Regions from separate parts of the Pseudoalteromonas sp. AWM4_233 genome, predicted to be linked through region 3. Evidence: predicted binding sites of a transcription regulator. Region 3 holds the regulator's gene; each other region holds the start of a gene.
The links. Region 3 encodes sigma-54, which starts transcription at its own class of promoters, with help from an activator protein. Its sites were predicted from a motif close to GTTGGCACGNNNNTNGNNT; they were not measured.
Positions count from the first base shown of each region.

Region 1: a site for sigma-54 is predicted at 3,551-3,569, ahead of ACXAC4_RS04185 (flagellar basal body rod protein FlgF). Genes of this name have one in related genera too.
Region 2: a site for sigma-54 is predicted at 5,868-5,886, ahead of ACXAC4_RS04130 (flagellar assembly protein T N-terminal domain-containing protein). Genes of this name have one in related genera too.
Region 4: a site for sigma-54 is predicted at 3,299-3,317, ahead of ACXAC4_RS12175 (DUF3192 domain-containing protein). Genes of this name have one in related genera too.

Region 1 covers NZ_JBSWSZ010000001.1:945,319-952,911, forward strand. The annotation lists gene ACXAC4_RS04160 (CheR family methyltransferase) at 1-385, shown strand, start outside; gene flgB (flagellar basal body rod protein FlgB) at 551-961, shown strand; gene flgC (flagellar basal body rod protein FlgC) at 964-1,398, shown strand; gene ACXAC4_RS04175 (flagellar hook assembly protein FlgD) at 1,413-2,096, shown strand; gene flgE (flagellar hook protein FlgE) at 2,139-3,482, shown strand; gene ACXAC4_RS04185 (flagellar basal body rod protein FlgF) at 3,604-4,368, shown strand; gene flgG (flagellar basal-body rod protein FlgG) at 4,386-5,174, shown strand; gene flgH (flagellar basal body L-ring protein FlgH) at 5,189-5,872, shown strand; gene ACXAC4_RS04200 (flagellar basal body P-ring protein FlgI) at 5,882-6,976, shown strand; gene flgJ (flagellar assembly peptidoglycan hydrolase FlgJ) at 7,079-7,593, shown strand, end outside.
Region 2 covers NZ_JBSWSZ010000001.1:935,821-943,413, forward strand. The annotation lists gene ACXAC4_RS04070 (class I SAM-dependent methyltransferase) at 1-190, shown strand, start outside; gene rnhA (ribonuclease HI) at 199-666, opposite strand; gene dnaQ (DNA polymerase III subunit epsilon) at 737-1,447, shown strand; gene ACXAC4_RS04085 (TIGR03503 family protein) at 1,460-2,824, shown strand; tRNA gene ACXAC4_RS04090 (tRNA-Asp) at 2,923-2,999, shown strand; tRNA gene ACXAC4_RS04095 (tRNA-Asp) at 3,027-3,103, shown strand; tRNA gene ACXAC4_RS04100 (tRNA-Asp) at 3,142-3,218, shown strand; tRNA gene ACXAC4_RS04105 (tRNA-Asp) at 3,243-3,319, shown strand; tRNA gene ACXAC4_RS04110 (tRNA-Asp) at 3,347-3,423, shown strand; tRNA gene ACXAC4_RS04115 (tRNA-Asp) at 3,452-3,528, shown strand; tRNA gene ACXAC4_RS04120 (tRNA-Asp) at 3,581-3,657, shown strand; gene ACXAC4_RS04125 (glutathione peroxidase) at 3,787-4,512, opposite strand; gene ACXAC4_RS04130 (flagellar assembly protein T N-terminal domain-containing protein) at 4,644-5,834, opposite strand; gene ACXAC4_RS04135 (LPP20 family lipoprotein) at 5,942-6,409, shown strand; gene flgN (flagellar export chaperone FlgN) at 6,440-6,868, opposite strand; gene flgM (flagellar biosynthesis anti-sigma factor FlgM) at 6,861-7,184, opposite strand; gene flgA (flagellar basal body P-ring formation chaperone FlgA) at 7,252-7,593, opposite strand, start outside.
Region 3 covers NZ_JBSWSZ010000001.1:228,818-236,410, forward strand. The annotation lists gene rapZ (RNase adapter RapZ) at 1-472, opposite strand, end outside; gene ptsN (PTS IIA-like nitrogen regulatory protein PtsN) at 490-942, opposite strand; gene hpf (ribosome hibernation promoting factor) at 945-1,232, opposite strand; gene ACXAC4_RS01100 (RNA polymerase factor sigma-54) at 1,261-2,781, opposite strand; gene lptB (LPS export ABC transporter ATP-binding protein) at 2,829-3,554, opposite strand; gene lptA (lipopolysaccharide transport periplasmic protein LptA) at 3,557-4,081, opposite strand; gene lptC (LPS export ABC transporter periplasmic protein LptC) at 4,071-4,625, opposite strand; gene kdsC (3-deoxy-manno-octulosonate-8-phosphatase KdsC) at 4,622-5,173, opposite strand; gene ACXAC4_RS01125 (KpsF/GutQ family sugar-phosphate isomerase) at 5,174-6,145, opposite strand; gene ACXAC4_RS01130 (calcium/sodium antiporter) at 6,160-7,119, opposite strand; gene ACXAC4_RS01135 (ATP-binding cassette domain-containing protein) at 7,345-7,593, shown strand, end outside.
Region 4 covers NZ_JBSWSZ010000001.1:2,721,409-2,729,001, forward strand. The annotation lists gene ACXAC4_RS12155 (lysophospholipid acyltransferase family protein) at 1-278, opposite strand, end outside; gene ACXAC4_RS12160 (SO_0444 family Cu/Zn efflux transporter) at 374-1,780, opposite strand; gene zntR (Zn(2+)-responsive transcriptional regulator) at 1,764-2,177, opposite strand; gene ACXAC4_RS12170 (D-2-hydroxyacid dehydrogenase) at 2,252-3,199, shown strand; gene ACXAC4_RS12175 (DUF3192 domain-containing protein) at 3,364-3,744, shown strand; gene ACXAC4_RS12180 (GGDEF domain-containing response regulator) at 3,771-4,673, opposite strand; gene ACXAC4_RS12185 (PAS domain-containing hybrid sensor histidine kinase/response regulator) at 4,674-7,593, opposite strand, start outside.

The DNA.
Region 1 (7,593 bases), 720 kb from region 3:
CATGCTTGATATGTGTAAAAACGCAGAGTATGACTCATTGGCTTTGGCACGAGGGTTGTCAGTTGAACGTCGTCAAAAGTTTTTTCAAGACAGTGGCAACGGCATGGCGCGAGTTGTTGATCCAATAAAGAGAATGGTTAATTTTAGGCACCTTAACTTGCTCGATTCCTACTCTTTGATGGGGAAATTTGATGTTATCTTTTGCAGAAATGTACTGATTTACTTTTCGCCAGAAGTCAAAGCTAAGATTATTTCACAGTTCGCTCAGGCTCTGAACCCTAGAGGGTATTTGTTTTTAGGGGCATCCGAGTCGATGGCAGGGCTAAGTGATGAATTCGAAATGATCCGATGTAATCCAGGGATTATTTACCGTAAGAAAACATAATAAATACTAAGCGGCAACCTACTTGCCGCTTTTTTTATATCTTAGTCATTTCTCCTCAAACCTTTCTACCTATACATTACTCTTCTAACCTATTGAAATAAAGTGGTTTTATATTGGCCCGCTTATTGCTTCTACTTCGTGGAGTCAAATTTTTGGAGTCGTGTCATGGCAATTAGTTTTGATAAAGCACTTGGGGTTCATCAGCATACTATGTTGATACGTTCACAACGTGCAGAGATGTTAGCAAGTAATATTGCGAACGCAGACACACCAGGATACAAAGCAAAAGATATCGACTTTGCACAGGCATTCAAAGCGGCAAAGTCGTCTCAGCAACGTGGCAACATGATGCAAAGAACAGACAGTAAACATCTACATGGTGGCAGCCAGTTAAATAGTAGTGTTGAGCTATTTCGTAATCCAAATCAAGCAGATACAGGTGATGGTAACTCAGTTGATATACAAGTGGAACGAAACTTGTATGTACAAAACGCATTAGAGTATCAGGCAAGTTTGCAATTTTTAACTGGCAAGTTTAAAGGGCTAAAGAAAGCCCTAGGTAGTCAAGGAGCATAACCATGAGCTTATATAATGTTTTCGATATAGCAGGCTCAGGAATGAGTGCTCAAAATATTCGATTGAATACCACTGCGAGTAATATTTCAAATGCCAATAGCATCAGTTCTAGCCAAGATAAAGTTTATCGAGCGCGACACCCTGTATTTGCAGCTGAACTGACCAAAGCGTCTGAGGCACATGATCCAAGCCAGCTAAATGCATCGGTAGGAGTGAAAGTGCTAGGCATAGTAGAGAGTGATAAGCCATTACAGGTTGAGTACAACCCTAATCACCCTAGTGCTGACAAAGACGGGTACATCTATAAGCCAAATGTGAATGTAGTAGAAGAAATGGCAAACATGATCTCTGCTTCACGTTCGTACCAAACCAATGTCCAAGTTGCTGACGCAGCCAAGCAAATGCTCAGCAAAACTTTATTACTTGGTCAGCGCTAGTGGGAGTATAGCCGATGAGTAACGATATTAATGCCGCATCTTCATATATGGATTCGTTACGTTGGTCTGAGCAAAATAAAACAACGCAGAGCGATAAGAAAAACGATGCATTGACGCAAGAAGACTTCTTTTCGCTACTTACTCAGCAACTGTCTTATCAAGACCCGAGTAAACCTGCTGATAATGACCAAATGATTTCGCAGATGACGAACTTTACGATGGCCGAAGGTATTTCTGGTTTAAATGAAAAATTCGACTTGTTGTCAGCTTCAATGACCTCAAACTCGGCATTACAGGCATCTACGTTAGTCGGTAAAAAAGCGCTATTAGAATCGGATTCAATAGACTTTGGTGATGACCAATTAGCAAAAGGCTCAATTATAGCCCAAAGTCCTGTAGAGAAATTAACGGTCAGTATATTTGATGACAAAGGTCAACTAGTTCGTCAGATAGATATGGGAGCTCAAAAAGCTGGTGCGATCCGCTTTGAGTGGGATGGTAAAAACGGTGACGGAGAAACCATGCCAGCAGGTAATTACAAAATTAAGGCTGAGGGTAGCTTAAATGGCGAATATACAAGTTTACCCATGGCCACTTTTAAAAACATTGACAGTGTTAACGTAAACGGTGCTAACGGCATCATTGTTAATACGAGCTCTGGCGCAGTGAAATTATCAGACGTCGCAGAGATAGCATAGAATTTAAGTACTTAAGTAAATTTAAGTGAAAGAGGTGAAAACATGAGTTTCAATATTGCATTAACAGGATTAGCTGCGGCACAAAAAGACTTAGATGTCACAGCAAACAACATTGCTAACGTTAACACGACAGGTTTCAAAGAGTCTCGTGCAGAATTTGCAGATGTATATGCATCTTCAGTATTTAGTTCAGGCAAAACTAAAAACGGTGATGGTGCTCAAACGACTATGGTTGCTCAGCAGTTTCACCAAGGCTCGCTTAAATTTACCCAAAATTCGTTAGATTTAGCGATTACGGGTGAAGGCTACTTTGCAATGAGTGAAGATATTGCTTCACAAGATTATACCTATACGCGTGCAGGTGCGTTTAAGCTTAATAAAGATAACTTCGTAACCGATGCCGCAGGTAATTACTTACAAGGCTTTCCGGTTGACCCTGGTACGGGTAATACAACATCACTGAGCCTGAGTACTGCTTCTCCAATTCAAATTCCTGACGCATCTGGTTCGCCTCGTCACACGTCAAACATTTATAGTTCAATGAATTTAGATTCACGTGCTGGTGCACCATCAACTACAACGTTCGATCCAGGCGATAGTACAAGTTATAACTCATCAACATCAACGACCATTTATGATTCGTTAGGTGAGCCACATGTTGTACAGTTTTTCTTTGTGAAACAAGATCCAGCTGTTGCTAATAACTCTTGGCAAGTATTCGCAACAATGGATGAGATCCCCATTGATATCAATGGTAATGAAACTGCAACTGGTGCACATACACCAATTGATACCTTGCAATTCACTGCTGCAGGTCTGCCAGATGTAACTGCACCAGAAACAACTTTTCCTGATATCAATATTTTATCGACAGGTACTACTGGTCTGTCGCAACGATTAACGAATGGTGCACAGTTTCCAAATAACATCACAGTAAATTGGAGTGATGAAGGTAATACCGCAAATAAATTACCTACACAGTATGCAAGCCGTTTTGAGGTTAAAGCGTTAGAGCAAGATGGTGCAACAGTTGGTCGTTTAGCAGGTATTGATATTGGTGCTGACGGTAAAGTTGTTGCGTCTTATTCAAATGGTGATACTGCTTTCCTTGGCCAAGTTGCCATGGTTCGTTTCTCAAACTCACAAGGTTTATCTCAGGTAGGTGGTACAGCTTGGAAGAAAAGTTTAACCTCAGGTGAGCCAATCGCAGGTGAACCTGGTTCAGGTACATTGGGTACAATTAACTCTTCTGCTTTAGAGCAATCGAACGTTAACCTTACAAACGAGCTCGTAGATTTGATTAGTGCTCAACGTAACTTCCAGGCTAACTCTCGTGCCTTAGAAGTTAACTCGACGCTACAACAGAACATTCTACAGATCCGATAATCACTTAAACCCTCTTTCATCAAGGCCGCAACAGCGGCCTTTTTTTCTTTTTTAAACGTCAAAATTAGGTTGGCACTTTTATTGCTTTAATAGGTTTAAGATTAATTTTTAGGCCAATGTAATGGATAAAATGCTGTATATCGCAATGTCGGGCGCCAAACAAAGTTTGCGCGGTGTGGCATTAAAAGCGAATAACCTAGCCAATGCCAATACCACAGGCTTTAAAGCTGACTTTGCTCAAGCGCGTTCAATGCAAGCGTTTGGAGAAGGTTTACCAACACGGGTGTTTGCGATGCAAGAGCGCCCAGGCACCAATATGACTATGGGTGCAGTTGTTGAAACAGGCAGAGACCTAGACATAGCGGTAGACCAAAAATCTTGGATCAGTGTGCTTGATGCTTCTGGTGAAGAAGCATATACCAAAGTTGGTACATTAAATATTAAGACAGATGGCGCATTAGTAACAAGCCATGGCCGTCAAGTAATTGGCGAAGGTGGTCCAATAATTTTACCTGTACCGGTTGATAAAGTGGTGTTTAGTGACGATGGCTCAATTCAAGTTCGTCCTCAAGGTGCACCAGCTAACTTTTTAGAAGTAGTTGATAGGCTGAAAATTATCGAGGCTGATAATAGTAAACTGCAAAAAGGCAATGATGGCTTGTTCCGCCCCAAAGAAGAGGCATTAGAAGATGGCTTTTGTGGTTTTTGTGACATATCTCCAACAGCTCGAGTCATGAGTGGCATGTTAGAGATGTCTAATGTCAATCCTGTACATGAAATGACAGACATGATTAACCATCAACGTCAATTCGAAATGCAAATGAAGTTAATGAAAAAAGCAGAAGAGATGGATGAAAAGCATGTCACTCTTCTTCGTATAGTATGATGAGTGAGGTATAAGTTATGAACCCAGCATTATGGATCAGTAAAACAGGCCTAGACGCCCAGCAAACTGACATTTCGGTTATCTCGAATAACCTCGCCAACGCCAGTACCGTTGGTTACAAAAAGAGCCGCGCGATTTTTGAAGATCTGCTTTATCAAAATATCAATCAGCCAGGTGGTCGTTCTTCACAAGATACTGAACTGCCGTCAGGTTTGATGTTAGGTGCAGGCGCAAAAGTAGTTGCTAACCAAAAGAACTTTTCTCAAGGTAATATGCAAAGCACTGAAAATTCACTGGACTGGATGATTCAGGGTCCTGGCTTCTTCGAAATTCAAATGCCAGATGGCACAGTGGCTTATTCTCGAAATGGCCAATTCACAACAGATGAGAACGGTAGAATAGTGACTTCGGGCGCAGGTTTTCCTGTTCAACCAGAAATGAACGTACCTGATGATGCGAAATCTATTAGTATTTCGCAAGATGGAGAAGTGTCAGTAACGATTGCAGGACAAGCAGAAAATGTCGTCATTGGTCAGTTAGTGATTAGTGACTTTATTAATCCATCTGGTTTAGAGCCAATCGGACAAAACCTTTACACAGAAACAGCAGTCAGTGGTGCGCCTGTTCAGGGCAACCCAAGTGTTGATGGTTTAGGCTCTATTGTGCAAGGTGCACTGGAAACATCAAACGTTAACGTAACAGAAGAGTTGGTGAACCTTATTGAAACTCAGCGTGTTTATGAAATGAACTCAAAAGTTATCTCAAAAGTAGATGAGATGCTGAGTTACATTAATCAGCAACTATAACTCTGGAGACTACTATGCGTATTGTAAGTTTTATTATTTTAGGCTCATTGTTTCTAACTGGGTGTGTGTCTACACAAAACAAAAACGTCGTAAAAGACGATCCTTACTATGCGCCTATTTATCCAGAGCAACAAGCTGAGCAAATTGTCGCAACTGGCTCTCTTTTTAACCCAAATTTATCAAACGATTTATATGGTGATAAAAAGGCACTCCGTGTTGGCGATATTTTGACAGTTGTACTTAGAGAAACAACGTCTGCAACAAAAGCCGCTAATACAACAACAGGGAAGTCAACTGCAGCATCGTTAGATCCAGTAGTAGGGCTTGGTGGAGCAAACGTAAATATTGGCACTCAAAGTCTTCAGTTCGGAATGAACTCCAGTAACTCTTTTTCAGGCGACAGCCAAGCAAACCAATCAAATAGTCTATTTGGTAATATTTCGGTGAACGTGATGCGCGTACTGCCGAATGGCAATTTGGTTGTTCGTGGTGAAAAGTGGTTAACACTTAATACGGGTGAAGAGTTTATGCGAATAGAGGGCATTATCCGTGCTGCGGATGTTAAGTCAGATAATACGGTAGAGTCGAACCGAATTGCTAATGCGCGAATTCAATATTCAGGTAAAGGTGACGGCCAAGAAGCGCAAAGTGCGGGTTGGTTAGCTAAGTTTTTCTTAAGTACCTTAATGCCATTCTAAGGAACCATGATGAAAATGTTCAAAATAATGACTGCGGTTTTGCTTTTAATTATGAGCCAAGTAGCACAAGCAGAACGGATCAAAGATGTCAGCATGGTCGAAGGTGTTCGTTCCAACCAGTTAGTGGGTTACGGCCTAGTAGTGGGTTTACCTGGTACAGGTGAACAATCTCGTTTTACAGAGCAAAGCTTTAAGGCCATGCTGAGTGGTTTTGGTATCACATTACCAGCTAACTTAAAGCCAAAAATTAAAAATGTGGCGGCAGTGGCCGTGCATGCAGAGTTGCCTCCATTTGTAAAACCCGGTCAGAATATTGATATTACAGTATCTTCAATAGGCAGCGCGGGTAGCTTAAGAGGAGGGACTTTACTGCAAACATTCCTAAAAGGTGTTGATGGTAATGTGTATGCCATTGCACAAGGCAGTTTAATCGTGGGTGGTTTAGGCGCTGAAGGGTTAGACGGAAGTAGAGTTGTTATTAATACTCCTACAGTTGGCCGAGTTCCAAATGGTGCGACGGTTGAACGAGCCGTTGCAAGCCCTTTTACACAAGGTGATTTTATTACTTTTAATCTTAACCGTCCTGATTTTACAACAGCTAAACGTTTGGCTGACACCATTAATGATTTGGTCGGTCCTAATAGTGCAAAGCCAATGGATGCTGCGTCTGTTCGTGTAATTGCGCCTCGTGACCCTTCACAGCGCGTTTCTTATTTATCGACACTTGAGAATTTAGAGTTTAAACCGGCAGACACCTCAGCCAAAATTATTGTTAATTCGCGTACAGGCACGATTGTAATTGGTAAAAATGTCAAATTACAACCAGCTGCGATTACCCATGGTGGCCTCACAGTGACGATTTCTGAAGATCAAATGGTGTCTCAGCCACAACCTTTAGCAAATGGCGAAACGGTTGTTACTCGTCAAAGCATCGTCGATGTGAATCAAGACGACTCAAGAGCCTTTGTATTTAATCCGGGTGTAAGCCTTGATGACTTGGTCAGAGCGATTAATGAAGTAGGCGCTGCGCCAGGGGATTTAATGGCGATCCTTGAAGCGTTAAAAGAGGCTGGTGCTATTAATGGTCAATTAGTCGTCATTTAGTGTTTTATTTATAATCAAATAGTTAGCCTCGCAATTGCGGGGTTTTTTTTGGCTCGATTATTGCTTTGTTAGTGTATGACTAATTTAGTGTAATTGATGAGTATGAATACCAATCCGTTAGAAAAACAAAACTTCTTTGATTTAGGTGACCTAAATGCACTTAGACAAGATGCGTTGAAAAGCGGTGGCGATCAACAAGCATCGAATGAAGCACTAAAAAAAGCAGCAGAGCAGTTTGAATCTATTTTTACGCAAATGCTGATGAAAAGTATGCGTAAAGCCAATGAAGCGATGGAAGATAAAAACAGCCCATTTAATTCAAGTGGTGTGAAGTTCTTTCAAGAGATGCATGATCAACAGCTTTCTTTAGAGTTATCAAAAAAAGGTAGTCTTGGTTTAGCTGATCTTATTGTTAAACAGCTTTCACCTAATGTTGATGGATATAAACCGTCATCCGTACTTCGTAATGATGCACAGTTACCGATGCAAAAGACAACAACTGAGCAGCTCCCAGAGTTTATTCGTCGTCAACCTGAAGTAACGCCAGAGGTTGCTAAAGCAGAAAAAGCAGATGAACAAACTCGCTTTGACTCTCCAGAATCATTTATCAGTGAAAT
Region 2 (7,593 bases), 710 kb from region 3:
ATCTCGTTTTGCGCCTTGGCGGCGTTTTTGTCGTCATTATTTAAAACCCATGGGCAGCTGTTATATGCTGGTGGCACGAAAGCGGGTCGCACCTTTAACACCAATTAAACCTAAGTGGCACGCAAGGCCCAAATGGGCACCTGCGGTTAAAAATGCGGGGCTTAGACAAACTCGAAACAAGTCGAACTAACAACAAATTTAAGCTGCTTGATATCCTTTATCTTCAAGCAGTTTTGAACTACCCGCAGCTTCTCTGGCCAAGTCATCTACGATTTCATTATATTTATTGCCACTGTGACCTTTTACCCAACGCCACTCTATGTCATGTCTTTGACAGGCCTCATCGAGGCGCTTCCATAAATCAACGTTTTTAACTGGCTTCTTTGCGGAAGTGAGCCAGTTACGCTTTTTCCAACCTGCAACCCAAGACTCGATACCTTGTTTAACATATTGGCTGTCGGTATGTAGCACGACTGTACAAGATCGTTTAAGAGTTTCGAGTGCAACAATGGCAGCGAGCATCTCCATTCTATTATTAGTAGTGAGTTTATAGCCTTGAGAAAGCGTTTTTTCATGGCCTTGATAATGAAGATAAATGCCATACCCACCAGGTCCGGGATTGCCTAAACATGAACCATCGGTATAAATCTCTACGCTTTTTTGCACGAATTAGCCTGTTTTTATGTAGAATAAAGTGATTAGTTGCTAACAATAGCAAAGTTAACAGGCAGACGATATGTTAAAGAGACAAATAGTCCTGGATACTGAAACCACAGGTATCGATCCGAAAGCAGGGCATAGGATCATTGAAATTGGGTGTGTTGAACTCATTAATCGCCGTTTAACAGGAAATAACTTTCATGTGTACATCAACCCTCAGCGTGATATTGAAGATGAGGCAATCGATGTCCACGGTATTACCAATGAATTTCTCAGAGATAAGCCGCTTTATCATCAAGTAGCACAAGAGTTCTTCGAATATATCAAGGGCGCAGAGCTCATTATTCATAACGCGCCGTTCGACGTTGGCTTTATGGATAATGAATTTGCGCTGTTACAGCAAGGTTATCCTAACACTCATGACTATTGCGAAGTGCTTGATACGCTTGTTATGGCGAGAAATCTGCACCCAGGTCAGAAGAATAGCTTAGATGCATTGTGCCGACGTTATGACATCGATAATTCAAAACGTACCCTGCACGGCGCATTACTGGATTCCGAGATTTTAGCTGATGTTTATTTAGCGATGACGGGTGGTCAAGTAAAAATGAACTTGGCGAATAATACCGAAGACACATCGCAAACTGATAACACCAGTATTAGACGTTTGGCTGATAACCGTCCGGCACTTAAAGTTGTTAAAGCTTCTGCCGATGAAGTAATAGAGCATGAAGAAAGGCTGAAAGTCGTTAATAAAAATGGCGAGACTCTTTGGCAACAAAATTAAGGTAAATTTTATATGAAGCGATTATTGTTAGTGCTGCTCTTATTGTTTGTTCATGAATGTATTGCACTCACAACAACCCCGTCGATTACGTTGTTGAAGAATAATCGCAAAGTAAATGAAGTGCCGCTATTAGATAACCGCTTCCGTATTGATCATAAAGTCGAAAAAATTACACTGCTTTTCTTTCGAAAGCCAGGCTCCCCAGCGGTTATCTTAGTTAAGCCTGATGGCAGTAAATATTACGCGCATCATGCTATGAAAGATGAAATGCTAGAGTGGTACGATGAAGCAAGCTATGACCTTATTACCATAGAAAACCCAACGCCAGGTCCTTGGCAGGTAATAGGTAGAGTGCAACCCGATAGCCGAATTATGGTGTTAGGTGACATTGAGCTGGCGGTAGAGCCATTACCTAAGCTGATGTTTAGGGGAGAAACTCTCAAAGTGACAGGTCAAGTAACGAACGATGATAAGCCTATCGATGTCGGCTATTTTCGAGATGTGGTCAGCCTAATCGTCGAGTTCGTGAGTACTAACAATGATCAATATGACAATTTTGGGGCTGGCACACAAAGTGTGACCGAATTCAAAGATGATGGTCGCGAATTTGATGAAAGACCGATGGACGGTATTTTTACCGGAGAATTTAAACTTGTTTTTCCTGCCGGTGAGTGGCAACCAGAGTTCTATATTGAAACGCCCATTCTGAAACGAAGGGTGGTACAAGCGCCTATCGTTATTGCAGAGCCCCCCTTTGAGTTTGATTTGACGCTCGCCAGTAATGCTACAGCCAGTCATGAACTGTTGATTAAGTTAGATCAAAATATCATTAAACCTGAAACAGTTATTTTTCAAGGCAAGATCTTTTATCCAAATGGGGAAGAGCAAATTTTTACGATTAACCCAGAAGCACGTCTTTACCGCAAATTAGAAGTGAGTAATTACGATTGGGGTCGCTATCAAATCGAGTTTTCTGTTTTCGGTGAAAATATCAATGGTCGGGAGTTTATGGCCAAGTTACCTATGTATAACTTTGAGATTGAAAGGCCAATTGAGAAGGTGCCTGAGTTACAAGCGCCCAAAATAAACCCTTTACTTGCTAAATTGCCTCCCCCAGAGCCTGAACCATCATTGAGTACCGGCGCTTTAATAGGCATTATCGCAGTTGGAAATATTTTTGTGATGTTAATTGGTTGGTTGGTGATCAGAATCTTTGTTCAGAAGAAGCCAATTAAGCTGAAAATTAAATTACCGTCATTCAAGAAAAAGCAGTCGACAACAGAACAGGGTGGCGACAAAGATAACGCAAATGATACGAATGGTTCAAAAAATAACAAATCAGGTGATATTTTGAACCTTTCTATGGATGGAGACTAAAAAAGACAGTTTTTTTAAAAAAAACAGTTGACTCTAAACAGGTCGATTCGTATTATTCACGCCGCTGTCAGGGAGCAACCTGACAACAAGAATGAAGCGGAGTGGTAGTTCAGTTGGTTAGAATACCGGCCTGTCACGCCGGGGGTCGCGGGTTCGAGTCCCGTCCACTCCGCCAATTATTCTAAAATTTGTAAGTCGCGCTGGAGTGGTAGTTCAGTTGGTTAGAATACCGGCCTGTCACGCCGGGGGTCGCGGGTTCGAGTCCCGTCCACTCCGCCAATCTTACAAAATGCCTTTAGGCACCCTTTCCTAAGTGTGGAGTGGTAGTTCAGTTGGTTAGAATACCGGCCTGTCACGCCGGGGGTCGCGGGTTCGAGTCCCGTCCACTCCGCCAATTAGGGAAAGATTAAAACTCAGTGGAGTGGTAGTTCAGTTGGTTAGAATACCGGCCTGTCACGCCGGGGGTCGCGGGTTCGAGTCCCGTCCACTCCGCCAACGTTTTAATCGAAATTATTTGCTCGTGGAGTGGTAGTTCAGTTGGTTAGAATACCGGCCTGTCACGCCGGGGGTCGCGGGTTCGAGTCCCGTCCACTCCGCCAATGCAAATGAAAAATAAGATATCTCTGCGGAGTGGTAGTTCAGTTGGTTAGAATACCGGCCTGTCACGCCGGGGGTCGCGGGTTCGAGTCCCGTCCACTCCGCCATTAGATATCTAAGAGTCACACCAGAACTGGCTCTATAAATACCCACCACTGCGGAGTGGTAGTTCAGTTGGTTAGAATACCGGCCTGTCACGCCGGGGGTCGCGGGTTCGAGTCCCGTCCACTCCGCCACTCATTTTGATTATTCATATCACTACTACCCTAAACTTCTATATTTAATCGCAGCAAAATAACTTCCTTGTTATCTTTAGCTTAATTTAATTTGCTTAATAGAGTATTATCAACAGCTTGAACTAGTCATCAGAAATGCGACAGTATCGCTTCTGAGTCACCAATATAGTTTCCAGAGATAAATGCTTGCGGCACTGTTTCTTGGCCTGAAATCGCTTTCAAACTTGTTAGGCTAGCGTCACGGCCTAATACAATCTCTTCGAATTGGATGCCTTTACTGATCAGGTGTGCTTTAGCTTTCTCACAATAGCCACATCCAGGTTTGGTAAACAAGCTCACAGGCTGAGGCTTTTCACACTCTGGGTTGATGTAATCAAGCATGGTATCGGCATCCGAAACTTCGAAAGGATCTCCAGGTACATCAGGCTCAATGAACATTTTTTCAATAACACCATCTTTAACCAGCATAGAGTAACGCCAGCTTCGTTTACCAAAGCCTAAGTCAGCCTTATCGACAAGCATGCCCATCCCGTCCGTGAACTCTCCATTACCATCAGGGAGTAGGGTGATGTTGTCAGCTTCTTGATCTTTCGCCCAGGCGTTCATAACAAAGGTATCGTTGACTGATAAACAAATTATGTCATCAACGCTATTTTGTTTGAATGCATTTGCCAGCTCGTTATAACGTGGTAAGTGTGTCGATGAACAGGTTGGAGTAAAAGCGCCTGGTAAGGAGAATACTACGACTGTCTTGCCTTTAAAAAGTTGCTCTGTTGTGACGGTATGCCAATCATTACCAATTCTCACAGGAAATGATACAGAGGGTACAGTTTGTCCTTCACGATTTTCTAGCATATTAATTTCCTCATAGTTGAATGCCCTTATTATCTATAATGCACATTTAGATTAAAGTAAGTAAAACAAATAAGGGCAATCTAAAAACTAGATTACCCTTATCTTATTGCTTGAATTGTGGGTATATGAAGTTATTTTAACGTGAATGATTCAGGCTCTTTAACAACCACCTTAATGACGTCATTAAGCTGAATATTACTCAAAGGCCTGTCACTTAAGTTTCTAGCGATGGCACTTTGCGCATTCACTTGCTCTACTACAACTTGTTCAATGGTTTGAATATGATGTGAAAACTGCATACCATTTGCCGCAGTCAAATTGCTTCTGTGAAGGATTGAAAGTACTTGCCCCGCTTCAAGCCCATGGCTTTGTCCTAAGTTAATCACCACTCTATCAGAGTCGATCATTAATATTTTACCTGTTGTCTTAAGACAACTTACAGCGGTGTTCAAATCTTGACTCACCTTATTGTAAATAGTTTGAATCTTTTGACCATAATCGGTTCGCCAAAACTCCTCACTATTTACATTCACAATCTGAGTTTTTTTATGTGGCCAAATACCCTGAGTGCTGTAATGCTGAGACCAGACTTGATCATTTGTTTGTGAATCAAATAGCGCAAAATCAATTTTAAAGTTGCGCATAAAGGCTTCACTTTCCCAAAATGCGTAATCGTTGTTCATTTTTCTGCCTTGAGAAATATCTGTTATTTGACTCAGCAACACATACTGACTGTTACTACTGCGACTTAACGTGTCAATTAAGTTGGCGTTATATTCAAACTGTTGTGCAAAGAATGCCCTGACATCTAGTTTTCGATCAATATATGGGATCATTTTTACGCCTAAATTTCGTTCGTTTAAAGTATTAAATAAACGCTGTGAACTGGCTTTGGGTATGTCAAAAATTTGACCTAGCCTAGCTTGATCTGGGTGTGTCAATTGGCTTTGTGTGACAGTAATCTGTTTATTAAATTTTGACTCAAGACACTGTGCTTGCTGAGGAATAATATCTAGATGTAGCGTGACAGAGTATTGTTCGCCTTGTTGTTGTTCATTTATTAAGTTCACATGTTGTATCTGACCATGGGTTTTGATCTTTAATTCATCTTGCTCGAGAACACCATCGGCAACTGTTTGAACGCTAGACACCGTAGCCCCAGAGAATATCAAAGCTTGGGTGATCGCATCTTTGACAGCCATTTGTCTTGCTGAAGACGTATCACCATCAACTATGCCGCCATAACCGACTACCTCAAACCATTCCGCTTTTACATGAGCGCAGAATACAAGTAGTACAATTATCAGAATATGTTTCATCATCTCTATTCCAAACTGATTTGCTTAAAAGATCAAAAGCAATAGACGTACCAGCTTTGTTGGCGTGAAAAATGCATTGAATTAGCAGACTTTAATTTGGTGTGTTTATTATGAAAGCGAAAAACGTTTTTTATTCATCATTGGTAACATGTTCTATTCTAATTACTGGCTGTAGTTCAGTATTTGATAAACATATAGAGTATACCTACGAAGAGCCGGATTACTATCCTGTTTTACGAGCTGTAGGGTATGCGCCTTTAAGCAATCAGCCAGGTGAATCGGATGCGCAAAAGATGCTGATGGCAATTAAAGTGTCTAAATTAGAAGCATATAGAGAACTAGCTGAGCAAGTACACGGTCAAAAGCTCACATCAACGATGACTGTAAAAGGGGCAATTGCGCAAACAGATGGGTTATCGAGTAAAGTCGGCGGTTTAATTAAAGGTGCTAAAATAGTGAAAACTTACTCTGTCGGTGATACATACGCGACAGAATTAGAGCTAGATATGAAAAAAGTACATGAATTATACATTAGTGCTATAAAACCAAGAAAAGTAAAGCGAGTGATTTACTACTAATAAAGTAAGTGGTATTTCACTTTTTAAGAATTAGGCTTTGAGGTTTTTAACTAACTCAGAGTTCGCGCTGACGACCCCACCATCTTGTCCGTATGTGATGGAGGTAGGCGCACCGATAATTATGTCTTTTAATTCTCGTACCGCAAGCTGAGCTTGATGGGCGGCTTGGGCGTTAACATCATTTTGTTTCTTACACTTTAAAAGCAAAGAGTTAACTGCGTTGGTTAAAGGTGTAATTTGTTCGATTTGAAAAATATCTTTGTTAAAGCCTGAAATTTCTTTATCTAGTTTTTGAATGGAATTGAGAAGAGTAAGTTTTTCACGAGCGATGTCTTTAAGGCCATCGCCCTTTTTGCTGGCAAGACATTCTAGCTCAGCATCTAAGAGCTGGGTCAAAGCGTTTAGATGCTGTATCTGATTTTCTAACTTGTGATGACAAAGATTAATTTGATCATCCATACACATCAAACTCGAATGCGGCAATATTCTTTGCAAGCTTTTCAGCATCGACTTGATACTTACCTTCGCTTATCGCTTTTTTAAGCTCTTCAACCTTTTTACTGTCAAAAGCTGGTTGCTGCTGTGCTTTTTCTTGCAAGCTCTTAAGTTGTTGTGCTTGCGGCGTTAAACTTACAGAATCAGTTGCAGCCTTCTGGGGAGCTTTAGCTACAACAGCTGCTTGATTAGCATCCGATTTTTGTAATTCAGCTTTTTGTTGCTTAATATTATTAAGCGTGCTGTTGGACTGAGGTTGCCCTTTTACATTATTAACCATGATAATTGACCCTAAAATTACTCATGCCTTACTATCGGCCTATTAGTGTATAACTTTAGCAAAAAAATTAAATATTAACCTCTACAGATTCTACATCTTTTACTCTTGCTGAGATAGTTTTTCCAGACTTTTGATTTTTAACTCTTATTTGCTCACCAATGTTCCCATCTTGGAGTGCAACGCCAGTAGTTTTTATCGTCAAAGTGCGAGTTTTAGCATAAATAGTGACGTTGTCGCCTTTGCAAACCATGCAGATATGATGGAGTCCAATGGCGGTACCTGCTCTAATTACTCTTTTACTTCTACTACCAAGTAGATATCGTTCAGTATCTAAATTACTGGCCCTGACAAAATGTTTAGGTTTAAATTCAATGCTGATAGATTCTCTGGTAATTAGCTCTCCTTTGTT
Region 3 (7,593 bases):
TATCTTTTTTGCCAAGGATCTGCTCTCGAATGGTTTCAGCTAGCTGGTGTACACTTAAATCTGTCGTATCGAGCAGCACATCTGCGCGTGTGATTAACACATCGAGTAATTTCTTTTCTTCTTTAATTGCTAAATCAAGCGGCAGGTTATTTAAAGAAAGCGGATGCAATCGGCGTGTTTCTGAAAAGCGTTTGATCAGTGCTTGGTCATCACTATCTAAATAGAACAGCGTGGGATTTGCAAAGCCTGGTAAGTATTCAAGAATATCATTAAATTCTTGTTGCTCTTTTGGCAGGTTACGAACATCGATACTGACGGCTATTTTGTCATAGTTATCAGAAACACTTCTAACCAAAGAAGGAAGGAGATTAACTGGAATGTTATCAACACAATAATAACCTAGGTCTTCCAATACCCTTAAGGCAACGGATTTGCCCGACCCTGAGCGACCACTAATGATGATCAGTTCCATGGATTCCTCTCTGTTAATTAATCTTGAAGTGCAATAAGTTGATAGAGTGCCTCATCGTCTTTTGCGTGACGAAGTTGCTTGCAAAACTCTTTGTTGTTTAGTTTATCAGCAATTGCAGCTAAGGTCTTTAGATGTTCTGCATTATTACCTTCAGGTACAAGCATTGCCAAGAGAATATCGACTGGTCGGTTATCTATTGCGTCAAAATCAATACCGTTTTGATTAGTCACTAAAATGGCAAAAATAGTATCAATGCCTGTAAGGCGGCCATGAGGAATAGCAATACCTTTGCCTATGCCTGTGCTGCCTAGTTTTTCCCGCGTTAGGAATGCATCTAATATTTCGTGGGCGTTATGCTCTGGAAGGTGTTGGCTCGCTAATTCACTGATGTACTCTAGCGCACGTTTTTTGCTATTAAAAAGGACCGCAGCTTTACTGCAGTCCTTGTTGATAATCGAGCTAAGTTTCATGGTTAGTGTCGAGTTAATTTCTCTTTGTGTTTGATAACTTGGCGATCGAGTTTATCAACGAGTTTATCAATGGCTGCGTACATATCAGAGTGTTCATCTGAAGCGAAAATTTCACCGCCATTTAAATGAACGGTAGCTTCGGCTTTTTGTACCAGCTTCTCAACATCTAAGATCACGTGAACGTTATTAATGTGATCAAAATGCCTTTCTAGCTTTGCAAACTTCGTGTTTACATAGTCTCTTAATGAATCTGTAATTTCTACGTGACGACCAGTTAAATTTAGTTGCATAAGCATTTTCCTTCTCTTGGTTTACGTCTTAAATCAAGCTCTTACGCTGATTTGACGGTGGAATAGAGAGTGACTCGCGGTATTTCGCAATTGTACGACGTGCCACTTTGATTCCCTGTTCTGCCAATATATCTGCAATTTTGCTGTCGCTCAATGGCTTAGCTGTATTTTCTGCAGCAATTAGCTTTTTGATCAATGCTCTAATCGCAGTCGATGAGCATTCACCTCCGTTTTCAGTGCTTACGTGACTTGAGAAGAAGTACTTCAACTCAAAAATGCCACGGGGTGTATGCATGTACTTCTGAGTGGTGACACGAGAAATGGTAGACTCGTGCATCTCGACCATCTCAGCAACATCATTCAAAACCATAGGCTTCATTGCCTCAGGTCCATGTTCAAAGAATGCCTGTTGTTGTTGCACAATGCAATTGGTAACTTTCATTAAAGTGTCATTACGGCTTTCTAAGCTCTTAATAAACCATTTTGCTTCTTGTAGGTGAGAGCGAATGAATTGGCTGTCAGTGCTTGATTTTACTGAGCGTGACATTGCCGCATAATGATCATTAACCCTAATTTTAGGCATACATTCAGGGTTTAGCTCAACAACCCAGCGGCCTTTTACTTTTTTCACCGACACATCAGGAATAACATACTCAGATTCTTCACGAATAATGCTGGCGGCAGGTTTAGGATTAAGGCTGTGAATGAGTGTCATCACTTCTTTTAACTCAGGCTCTTTGAGCTTGGTCTTTTTCATGATAGTGCGGTAATCACGGCTGGCCAGCAAATCAATATGCTCGCTTAACACCATTTTTGTTTCAGCTATGAAAGGCGTGTCTGCATCAAACTGATTGAGTTGAATACATAAGCATTCTTGTAATGAGCGAGCGGCAATACCTACAGGGTCAAAGAGTTGAATACGCTTTAATACAGCTTCTACTTCATCGAGTTCAATTAACTCTTCGTCATTGCCTTCATTAATACTTTCTAGGAGTTCTTCGGTACTAACAGTAAGTAAGCCTGCATCATCAACGGCTTCAACAATGGCAACGGCAATGGCTTTATCGGTTGGGCTGAATGGCGTGAGTTCTAATTGCCACATTAAATATTCGTGTAATGTTTCAGTGGTCTCACCCTGATAAACCGTTTCGTCTTCAGGCATAGGGCCGCTACTGGTGCTCGGTGCTGCACTCATGTACTCGTCCCATGTCACATCCATCGCGAGATCGTCACTGACAGTGTCTTTACTCAGTGCTGCATCGCTATCGAGTTCGTAATCGCTGGTCGGTTCATCACCGTGACCATCATCAGTAGAGTTAGAGAGTTGCTCGCTAGAGTCAGTGTCTTTGGTCGCTTTGTCTGAATCATTGCCATCAGTACTTGGCTCTAATTCCGACTCATCTACTTCGAGTAAAGGGTTGCTATCCAGCGCTTCTTGGATCTCTTGCTGTAGATCAAGTGTGCTCAATTGCAGCAAGCGAATTGCTTGTTGCAATTGTGGTGTCATGGTTAGTTGCTGCCCCATGCGCAGCTGTAGCGATTGCCTCATGTATTTCTAACAATCCTTTTTGTTATTTGGATTATGTCTTGCTTTAACTATAGACGGAATTGTTCACCTAGGTAGACGTCTCTTACGGTTTGATCAGCTAAAACTGACTCAGGCGTACCTGACGCGATTAATTCACCATGTGAAACAATATAAGCTTTCTCACAAACATCAAGGGTTTCTCTTACATTGTGATCTGTAATGAGGACACCAATGCCGCGGTTTTTTAAATGCTCAACAATTTTCTTTATATCTAACACCGAAATCGGATCAACGCCAGCAAAAGGCTCATCTAAAAGAATAAATTTAGGGTTTGCGGCTAAAGCGCGAGCAATTTCAACTCGGCGACGCTCACCACCTGATAAAGCCATGCCCTGACTGTCCCGAATATGTTGAATATTAAACTCATCCAGTAAGTCGTCTAAAGTTTGCTCTCTTTGTACTTTATTGAGGTCTTTACGGGTCTCTAAAATAGCCATTAAGTTTTGATAAACAGTCAACTTTCTGAAGATTGAAGACTCTTGAGGCAGATAACCAATGCCCATGCGTGCTCTACTGTGCATAGGTAGCAAAGTGATATCTTCATCATCTATGGTGACTTTGCCTTTATCGCTAGGCACAAGACCAACGATCATGTAAAAACTGGTGGTTTTACCTGCGCCATTAGGACCGAGAAGACCAACAATGCTTCCGGCTTCCACGCTTAGGCTGACATTTTTTACGACTTGGCGGCCTTTGTAGCTTTTTGCTAGGGCTGTGGCAGTTAACACACTCATGCTCATTGACCTTGTTCAGGGTTAGACTTTGATGCTTTTTTCTCTGGTATCAATACCGTGTGTACACGTTGCTGATTTTGTTCGTTTCGCTCAGCACTGATCAGTTGCTTCTCGATGTCATAAATAATCGCTTCAGCTTTTGTACTTTGACCTCCCAGGCTTATTTCAGCTTTGCCTTTGATGGTAAGTAGTCTATTGGCAACGTCATACCTAACTTCTTCTGCGCTGGCGCTTAATACTGTGCCATCCGGTTGCTTTTCGATAAAACGAGCTGGTTTGCCTGTTGCGACTAAAAGCTGCTTGTTTTCACCGAGCTCTTCACGCTGATGTACTTCTAATCTATCGGCATAAATTTCACGGTTGCCATGAATGATTTCAACATTTTCTTCAAAGATACCAATGTTTGTCTTTAATTGTGCTTGCTGCTTACCTGCTTTAATTGATACTTGTGACATAGGTGCTGTTTCAGCCAAAGCAAAGTTAGAAAAGCCGAGTAGTAGCAGTGAAAGAAGTAGTTTATTGGTCATAGTAAATGGTTCGCGTATGGTTAATGAGCTCAATAATTTCAGTATTGAGGTCGGCATTGAGGCCTTGCCCTTTTATATTTAAGTGAGGACCCACAATTTCTACGGGTAGATCTGAGCGCATGGCGCGCTGAGTTATATCTACTTGAATATGGTCTGCGCTGATTTGGTTTATCATAGCACCTTCAGTTAGATTTAGGGCTTTAACATCTCCCTCTAAGATCAGCATGTTATTTTCATATAAAGTGGCTTCATTGGCCGAAAGTTGCCAATTTTGTGGGCCATTAAACAGGGTGAATGTCGGTGATGTAAAATGGCTAAACCCGAGCTGCTGATAAAGCTCCATTTTATTCGCTTCAACTAGGTAATTTCGTATGCCGGCTTCAGAATATTTGGTTTGCTTTAGATCTGTAGCAACATAATCAGGGGTGGCGATGCTCTCTTCTTCGCTGGCACTTTGCTTTTTAGGCTGATCAAAATACGGTGACCATATCCAATACATGGTCAGTGCAAAAATAATTAATAATATGACGCGGTTGACCGTCATGCGCTTGTTCCTGATGTGCCGAGTGTATGACCCTGGCACAACATGAGTAAGTCAGTTAGTTCTCTCACTGCGCCAAATCCACCAGGCAGTAAAGTCGTGTAGTGTGAAAGATTGCGAATGATTGGGTGTGCATCATTTACGGCCACTGCAAAACCCACTTGCTCCATGACTGGCAAATCAGGACCGTCGTCACCAATATAAGCAATTTCGATATCTGTCAGGTTTAGGTTGGCTTTCAGCTCTTCGTAAGCTTTCACCTTGTCTTCTTGCCCTTGGTAAATATGTTCTACTGTTAAGCTAGTCATACGTTGCTGAACAATCAGTGAATGGCGACCGGTGATGACGGCAACTTCAACGCCTGAGTTGATCAGTGCTTTTATACCGAAGCCATCTTTGGTGTTAAATGCCTTTAATTCTTCGCCATTATTGCCAAGGTAAATACGGCCGTCAGAGAATACGCCGTCAATATCACAAATAAGTAACTTAATTTGCTTTGCTCTGGTTACTACATCCTGACTAATAGGCTGATATAAGTCGGCAAATTGCATTTAAATGACTCCTGCTTTTAATAAGTCTTGCATGTTCAGAACGCCAATTGGGCGATTAGTTTCATCAACCACGATCAAACCATTAATGCGTTTGTTTTCCATGATGTTTAACGCCTCAGCCGCAAGCATATCAGCTTTTGCGGTTGTACATTTGACTGTCATTGCATCATCAATTTTTGCGCTGTGCAAATCGAGTTTTTGCTCAATAATACGGCGTAAGTCTCCGTCGGTAAAAATACCGGCTAAGATTCCCTTTTCATCGACGATTGCCGTCATACCTAAGCCTTTGCTCGATATTTCGAATAACGCATCTTTGATTAGTTTGCCTGTTTCGATGATTGGCATTTGCTCACCTTGATGCATGATGTCATCTAAGGTCAGTAATAAACGTCTACCAAGTGAACCACCAGGATGCGAAAGTGCAAAATCATCGGCAGTAAAGCCACGTGCTTCTAGTAGGGCAACGGCAAGTGCATCTCCCATTACCAGTGTTGCCGTCGTGCTCGCTGTTGGCGCTAATCCCAATGGGCAGGCTTCTTTTGAGACCGCGATACACAAATGAATATCAGAAAGATTAGCCATTGCAGAGTTAGGGTTACCAGTCATGGCAATGGTTTTAGCTCCAATGCGCTTTATAACAGGAATAATATTGACGACTTCGCTGGTCTCTCCCGAATTTGAGATCAGTAACACCACATCGTCTTTGGTGATCATACCCAGATCACCATGGCTTGCTTCACCTGGGTGAACAAAAAAAGCGGGGGTGCCTGTACTGGCGAGTGTTGCAGCTATTTTGTTGCCTATGTGCCCTGATTTACCCATACCAATGACTATGGTTCTGCCCTGGCAGTCAAAAATAGCTTGGCATGCTTCAACAAAGCTTTCATCAATATATTGTGCAATTTCATCTATGGCTTGTTTTTCAATATCGATGACATTTAAAGCCGTTTTAGTAAATTGTTCAGCAGTCATGTGCACTCCAGCAACTAAATAATGTAATACATATACCCGATGAACGCGGCAAGCAGCAGCCCCCCTTCAACGCGGTTGATGCGGCGAGTGCCTTTGAGGCTTAAGCTCATCGCGATTAAGGTGAACGTTGCACAAAGCATAATGTAAATGTCGCGTTGTGCGATGTTTGCGTCGATATCAGCTGGGTTTAAGATCCCCGCAATAGAAAGCACTGCGAGAATATTAAAAATATTTGAGCCAATGATGTTACCCATTGCTAGGTCATCTTCATTTTTTAATACGCCAGCAATACAGGCAGCTAGTTCAGGAAGACTGGTACCAACTGCAATGATTGTTAGGCCAATTAATAAGTCGCTCATACCAAAATATTTGGCAATATCAACGGCCGCATCAATAAGGTAACCTGAGCTAATAGGGAGCATAATCATACCCACGACTAACCATAAAACAGCTTTACTGGTTGGTACATTATTGGGTACTTCATCACATGCTTCAGTAACTAAAGGATCATCGTCTTGGTTGCCTGAACGTTTGGTTAAAATAAGTAAGGTCGCGAGGAAGGTGATAAAGCCAGCAAATAAAACCAGGCCTTCAGTGCGACTAAAGTGATTGTCACTGACGATGAACCAAGCACCTAAAGACACAATCACAAGCAATGGCATCTCGCGTTTTAAGATACCAGAGCCAACAGAAAGTGGGCGCAACAGTGCGGTAATACCTAATACTAGTAGTATATTGGCGATGTTCGAGCCCACCGCATTACCCACTGCGGTATCTGTTTTATCTGCAAAAGCAGCCTGCGCTGCAACCATCATTTCCGGGGCCGATGAACCCATTGCTACTATAGTTAAACCTACGATTAATGTCGGTACACCGAAATTTCTTGCCAATGCTGCCGCACCAAAGACAAAGCGGTCCGCACTCCAAACTAACGCGGCAAAACCAAGTATCAAAATGATGAAAGATAAAATCATAAAAAGAATATGCCAACAACGAAAACAAAATTGCGGCAAATAGTATCAAAAGCATAAAAAAAAGTATAAACAAAACGCTAGGTAAAAAGCTTTATTCATAGAAGTGAGCTATTACTAAAGCAGAGCTGTATCTACCGCTTACAAAATTTTACGAATTCTCTTTTCACACTAAAACCAAAAAAAAGTATGATATGCAAATTGGTGAACCAGAATGTGGAGCGCGACTTGTCGCAATCAATTATCGAAATCAAGGATGTAACTTTCTCCAGAGGTGATAGGACCATCTATAAGAACATGAGTTTCTCGGTACCAAAGGGGAAGATAACCGCAATTATGGGCCCGAGTGGTATTGGTAAAACTACTATGTTGCGCCTTATTGGCGGTCAATTAAAGCCAGATAGTGGCGACATTACATTTGAAGGGCAAAGTGTACCGGGTATGACCCGTGCTGAGCTTTATGAAGCCCGTACGAAA
Region 4 (7,593 bases), 2.5 Mb from region 3:
AAGCCAGAGAAAGTTACTTTACTGGTGGTACGCTTGATTAACAGTTCTAGGTAACCCGCGACTTCTTGTTGAACTTGCTCAACGGTTGCGATATTGCCCCACTTCTTTCGTAGCTGACTACGCACTAAAGGTCTTGCAATGAAAGGCCATTTATTTAACCAACTCGGCGCATTATGCTTAGCAATTACATCAATAAAGTCATTGTCTTCTAGAAGACGAGACAGCGCGGCTGGGACTTCTTCATCATTGTAAGGTCTTATATCTGCGTATTTATCCACAAAACTACTCATTGTTACTGGGTAAAAAAAACGTCGTATTTTATCTTGCTAATCAGTCGGATGCTAAGGTTATCAACTCCGACCAGATAAGCCTATCATTTCATTCGCTGTTTTAACGATATCAAAACTAATCGCAACATTAAAATCAACAATATAATCCCCAAACCTTGGGTTAACCAACTCGGCATTAGCTCATGTTCCATGGCATGACCTGGATTAACTTCAAAGCCAAACTGCTCGACTAAATAATCGGTTAAAAAACCAAAAGCAATCGCCACACCAATCACACCTGTTAAGTAGGCGCTCACGGCACGTTTACCAAGCTCAGTTGCAACCACACCCAAAGTAGCAATGTTGGTTGCGGGTCCTGCCAACATAAACACCAATACGGCACCTGGTGATACACCAGCCATCAATAAGCCTGCAGCAATTGGCGTAGAAGCCGTTGCACAAATGTACATAGGTATACTCACCAAAATCACCACGACCATTGCCAATATGCCATCACCCCACTGACTCAAGAATGAGGTCGGTACATATGTTTGCACTAGCGCGGCGAAAAACAGCCCGATCATCAGCCACCCCATGGTGTCACTGAGTAGCTTATTACAACTAAAATACACAGCTTGCTTTAACTTGAAGAAGAAAGACGTTGCTTGATGGTCTTCTTTTTTGCTGTCGCAACACGATGATCCGCTGTTCGCAGGTTTTGCTGGGTGCGCTGTATGACAACAGCTTGTCGTTTTTTCAAGAAACGCTTCGCTGTTATTTACGATGACAGGCTCAGATGACGTTGCGCAACAAGCAGTTTTTGTACCAGTTACTGTTTCTGCTTTTTTACTACTACAGCTTGATTGCTCTTCTAGTTTCTTCGAACCACAACAGTTTGTTGTTGCGGGTTTCTCTTCTTTCTTTAGTATCACTTCATCAGATGACATTGAGCAGCATGATGCTTTTGGCTTTGTTACTATTTCTGCTTTTTTACTACTGCAACTTGTCTGCTTATCAGTGCCATTCTCGACACCCTCTAACTTAGGAGCACAACAGCTTGTACCTGTAATTGCAGCTGTTTGAGTCTCTTTATCTAAGTTCTTTGTTTCAGACTCTTTTTCTTTCCCTACTAATAAACCTGCCACTATCGCGCTCGATACCGCGGCTATTGGCCTAATAATAGCCATAAATGGCCCAAGTAACACATAAGACACTGATACTGAATCTACACCAGTTTCTGGTGTAGACACTAAAAACGCCGTGGTGGCACTTTTTGAGCCACCAGCCCTTCTAAGTCCTACTGCGGCAGGAATAACACCACATGAACACAATGGCATTGGCGCACCAATTAAGGCTGCTTTAATGGTCGTCCACACACCTTCTTTACCTAAGTGCTTTTGTAAAAAGTTTTTAGGTATGAAGATATTTAAAAGGCCTGCCAGTAATAACCCCAACATTAACCAAGGGGCTGAAACTAAAAATAAAGACCAGAAATTAGATAACAATGTCATCTGCTGCCTCCAAGGTGGTTAAAATTGAACAGCCGGTCGCAAGCTCAGGGCCGCCACAACAGGCATCTGCCAACAATGATAGAGATTTTTCGAAACGTTGTAATTCAGCTATCTTATCACGAACAATTTGTCTTTTTTGCAAAGTAAGTTGTTTCACTTCACCACAGCTATGTTGTTGCTTTTCTACCTTAATTGCTAACAATTCTTGAATTTCTTTAAGGCTGAACCCGACTGCTTTTGCTCTTAAAATAAACTGCATTTGTTTTTCATGTTTAGGACTATAAATACGATAACCTGACTCACTGCGTTCACTAAAACTCAGTAGGCCATGCTTTTCATAATACCTTAAAGTATCCGTACTAATATCTAAACGCTTTGCTAATTCGCCTATTTTCATCTTACACTCCCGACTTATTAAGCACATTATAAACCTTTGAGTAAACTCCAAGGTCAACAGAGCAGATTAAATTTATGAAGATTGCCTTACTCGATGCCGCCACACTCGCCAATACTGATCTAACACCTTTGTCAGCTCTTGGTGAATTGGCCACATATCAGCACACAAATAAAGAGCAGGTACTTACTCACTGCAAAGATGCAGGCATTGTAATATCTAATAAAGTGGTGCTAGATGCTACAACCTTAGCTGAATTACCTCATCTAAAACTCATTTGTGTTGCTGCGACTGGCACGAATAACATTGATCTTGATGCGGCTAAAGAATTGGGCATTCGTGTTTGTAACGTCGCGGGTTATTCAACCCCATCAGTCGTGCAACATACTTTTACTCTACTTGGCAACTTAATGACTAATATTCACCGCTACCAGCAAGATTGTGCGAATGGTCTTTGGCAACAAAGTAATATGTTTTGTCGCCTTGATTATCCGATCACTGAATTGTCGGGTAAAAACTTTGTGATTTTTGGCCATGGTAGCTTAGGACAAGCTGTTGGCAAAGTTGCCGACGCATTTGGCGCACAGGTCATTATTGCTGAAAGACCAAACGCTACTGATATTCGCCCTGGCCGAATAGCATTCAACGAGGCGTTAAAGATGGCCGATGTGTTATCTATTCATTGCCCGCTTAATGATGAAACCCGAAATTTATTCAATAGGGAGACCTTAGGTTTGCTTAAACCTACCAGCTTTGTGATCAATACCGCCAGAGGCGGTATAATTGATGAAGCGGCTTTAGTTGAAATTCTGACAAATAACCGAATTGCAGGAGCGGGCTTTGATGTATTATCTGTTGAACCTGCACAAGCAAACAATCCCCTTGCCAATTATCAAGGTCACAATTTAATACTGACCCCACATACAGCTTGGGCGGCAAAAGAGTCTATTGAACGACTAGTGAAAGAAATCGCAAATAATATTGTTAACTTTAACAATGGCAGAGCCAGTAATGTTGTTGTGTAATTCGCTAAAATTTGGTGAATAACCCTAAAATTTAGAAGGGTCAACACTTCAAAATCTGTATAAAAAACAACAGACAATTGTAAAATAAAGACTTTTAAAGTTGGCAACAATATTGCTCTAATAAAAACAAATTATCTGAAACGAATTTTTTAAGGAAATCTACAATGAAAAAATTATTACTTGTTGCTGCGCTAAGTGCACCATTACTTTCAGGCTGTATTGTGGCTGTTTCTGATGATGGCGTTGAGCCAGGCTGGGCGTCAAATCATAATGGTAATCGCTGGCAATATCAGCAAGAAGAAAACCGTAAAACTATAGCGAGCCTAGACTTAGGTGCCGACTACAACCAAGTACTGGGTCAATTGCCAACTCCTGACTTTACAGAGTTAGTGAAAAAAGATGAAGGCGTTTTCAAAGTGATTTACATTGCAACAAACAGCAAACATTCTGATGGCAAAGTAACAAAAGACGAGTGCACGCCACTGGTGTTTAAGGATGAAAAGCTAATTGGTTTTGGTCAATCAGCTCTACTACAAATTCTATAAGCATTTCATTAAGCCGTTAAACTCTTCTAACGGCTTAATATTGTGACCCTTTCTTGTTGCATATGTGACTTCACAAGCGCGTCATCAGCAATCTTTAAAACATCTTGATCACTGCCATTAAAATCCTTATCTATGTGTACTATGCCAATACTAATACTGACATGAGCGCAAATTGGCGAGCTTTTATGAGGGATTTTCAACGCATCAATAACATCATGCATATGTTTTGCAAACAGTGAGATTTGCTCTTTATTTTTACCCTTTTGTAGCCCTGCAAATCGCACTCCATCATATCGAGCAACGAAACCATTATGTTTACGGCTGCTTTCGTTCAAAGCTTGTGCGACTTTTATTAAACACTCGTCACCCGCTGCATAACCATAGGTATCATTAAATTCTTTAAAATAATCTATATCAACTAAGAATAACGAAAAGGGCTCATGGCTTTGTGAACAATCCTGCCAATAACTCGCTAAGGTTTCGTCTAATAATCGACGATTGGGGATCTCTGTTAGACCGTCAATCGCAGCCAATTTTTCGAGCAAATCATTCTTTTGCTTAATCGCTAAGTGATTCTTCACCCTCGCTTTTACAATGACTGGACTAAACGGCTTTGTGATGTAGTCCATCGCGCCCATTTCAAGCCCTTTAGCTTCATCGTTGTAGCTGTTACTCGCAGAGATAATAATAAATGGGATAGAATAAGTGCTCTGTTTTTCTTTTAGCTTTTCAAGCAAGTCATACCCACTCATACCTGGCATACGAATGTCTGAAATAATTAAATCTACCGTATTTGATTCTAGAAAACTGACCGCTTCTTCACCGCTTGCACACAGTGAGATACTGTACTCATCTGACAAGGTGTTCTCTAATACGACACGATTAAGCGGGTCGTCATCTACAATTAAAATATGCGCAATTTTTGCCATTTAACACCCACTTGCTCTATTTTTCAGAAACGCTTGTACTTTTAATAATTGCGTTTCAAGCTCAAAGACTAACTTAGGATTTACTATTTTTTGTTGTTGTTTTAACTCTGCTTCTAACTGCTTCGCTGCTTCTGCTAATTGTTCAAATCCTAACCCAGCTGATGCCCCTTTAATACTATGCGCTAATAAAATCATTTCTTTAGTCTCTAAACTTGATTTTAGTTGCGTTATATATTTCTCGCACATCTCAAGAAATTTTACCATCATATTATCTAATAATGTGGCTTCACCCATCATTTGCTGAAGCGCAAAGGCTTCGTCAAAAAACTTACGTTGTGGCTTTACATGCTTAACCAATATTTTCTCTAACTCTTCAATGGTTACAGGTTTATTAATATATCCCTGCATCGAAGAATGCAAATATTCTTGTTGAGAAGAGATTTCTGCATTTGCTGTCAGGGCAATAATGGGGATCTCATTTAAATACTGGCAATCATGGAGTTGCTTCGCTGCTTGGAAGCCATCAATTTCAGGCATATGGATATCCATAAAAATAATATCTGGCCTTAGGTTATCGACCGCATCACAAATATCTTTTGCCGTTTGACTGACGACAATACTGACGCCCAATTGCTGTAATAAATTTTTAGCGATGTCTAAGTTTATGTCATTGTCATCGACCACATAACATAATGCACCTTGATAACCGCTTTGAGGTTTAGGATTTTTAGCTTCATGTTCAAGAGACTCTGGTAAAACTGCCACTTCTTGAGGTTTGAAAAATATATCTGATAAGCACGATTGAATAAATGCTCCTTCTTGATAGCGCAAAGATATGTCTGCCAAGTCTACGTCGTTTACTTTAGGCTCTGCTTGATTCACATAGATGCGCCTAAGTCCTGCCATTGAGCTCAAAAAAGGAAGTGATAACTTAGATAAACTTCCTTTTTCAACAATTAAATAATGACTATTATCTGGTAGTACATCCGCTTCTTGTATTGTGCATATACCAAACTCTTCAAGTAAATTAGGGGCAGCAGCACCAAAATATGCACACCTTTTAGCTACTTTTGCAGCTGAGGACAGCTTTTTATTCAGAGTGAGTGAGAAGTAAAATTCACTGCCCTCACCAAACTGACTTTGTAAGGCGATTGCGCCCCCCAATAACTCAACTTCATGTTTTACTATGGCAAGCCCTAATCCTATTCCTTCGTGTTCACGAGACAGACTATCATCAACTTGGGTAAAGGCATCGAATAGCTTTACTTGGTCACTTTCTTTAATGCCTATACCGGTATCTTTTACATTAAATTGAATGGTTTGTGTCTCAGCATCAGAGTTAGTGAGATTCAGAGCTAAGCTTACCGTGCCTTTTTGTGTGTACTTCACAGCGTTATTCAATAAGTTCAACAGAATTTGCGTAAGCTTTTGCTTATCGCCATACAAACAAGGCCATACATTTTCATCAACTGTATAGGAAACTGCTAGCCCTTTTTTGTTTGCCAGCGGTTCAATTAACTCTTGAAGATTTTCACAGAGTTCACTAACAATAATGTCATTATTTTTTATGCTCACTTCATGACTTTCAACTTTGGCAAAATCCAAAATATCATTCAGCATCTCTAACAAGGTTTCAGCGGCATGCGTGACTGTGTCTAAGCGACTTTTCTGCTGCTTCTCTGTAAGAGCTCGTTTTACCATGTCCACCAGCCCAATAATGACATTGAGGGGGGTTCTAATTTCATGGCTTAAATTGGCAATAAAGCGGCTTTTGGCTAATGTGGCTCTTTCGGCTTCCATCCTTGACGTGGTGATTTCTGTGATATCTTGAATATGGATCACAAAATACTTGGGCATTTCTTCACTGTCACATACCAAAGACACACGCAAATCGAGAAACGGATAGCTTCCAGATTGTGTCAAACTCAGTTGGTCAACAGACTGTTTGTGCTTTGATAAATGCTCTAATACCTGAGAAATTTGCTGATAATTCTCATAACCAAACAGTGTAGATACGTGCTGCCCTTGTTTATTACAACACCCTAAATAACGTTCAGCGGCTTTATTTAACATCATTACAGTGCCATCTACTTTTACAAGCGCTATCCCATTAGGTGCATACTCAATAGCAGATTTAAAGTTAGATTCAGACACTTGCAAAGATTGCAGTGCTTTTTGGTGCTCAGTAATATCACGTAAAACCCCGACACACCCCATTACACCTAGTTGTTCACTAAAAAAAGGCGCGACCGTAACAAAGTAAGTACTATGCTCGACACTCATTTGCTGAGATAAGGGTTTATGTTGCTCTGAAACTTTTGCTTCAATATCCATTATTGCAAGGAAGTGTTCAGCAAAATCATTAAAGTCTTTGCCGAGCAAGTTTAGCTTACTTGTTTTGAGCAAGCGCTCGAAAGATCTATTACAGCCAATCAATACCCCGTCAGTATTTTTATAATAAATGGCATCTGGCACCGCATCTAACACCCCCTTAAGCACCGCACTTTGTCGCTCTTTATCTTGCCCTGCAAGCTCCAGAAAATGCTGCTTCTGTTGAAGTTGATCGGTGAGCGTTTGATGATCTTCTTTTACCCTTGAAAATAACTGTGCGCGACGTTGATGAATGGTTTTAATTTGTTTAAATTCAGAGAGCCAAAGCTTAGGCACAATATAAGTATTGGAGTGATTTTCGGGCTGCTGAATAAATGAGAAAAGCTCCTTCAATGGTCTTACAAATATTTGTTCACAAAGCCAGTGCAAGGGAAAGTAAGTTGCTAAAATAAATAATAAAATGAAACTAAATTCTAGCCCTAAACTATAAATAATAGACTCTGCAAAGCCTTGCTCAGACACGTTCATAACTACATCAAGCGGGCGCGATGCTTCACTTTTATAAAATATAACCCCATCATGCCAAGGT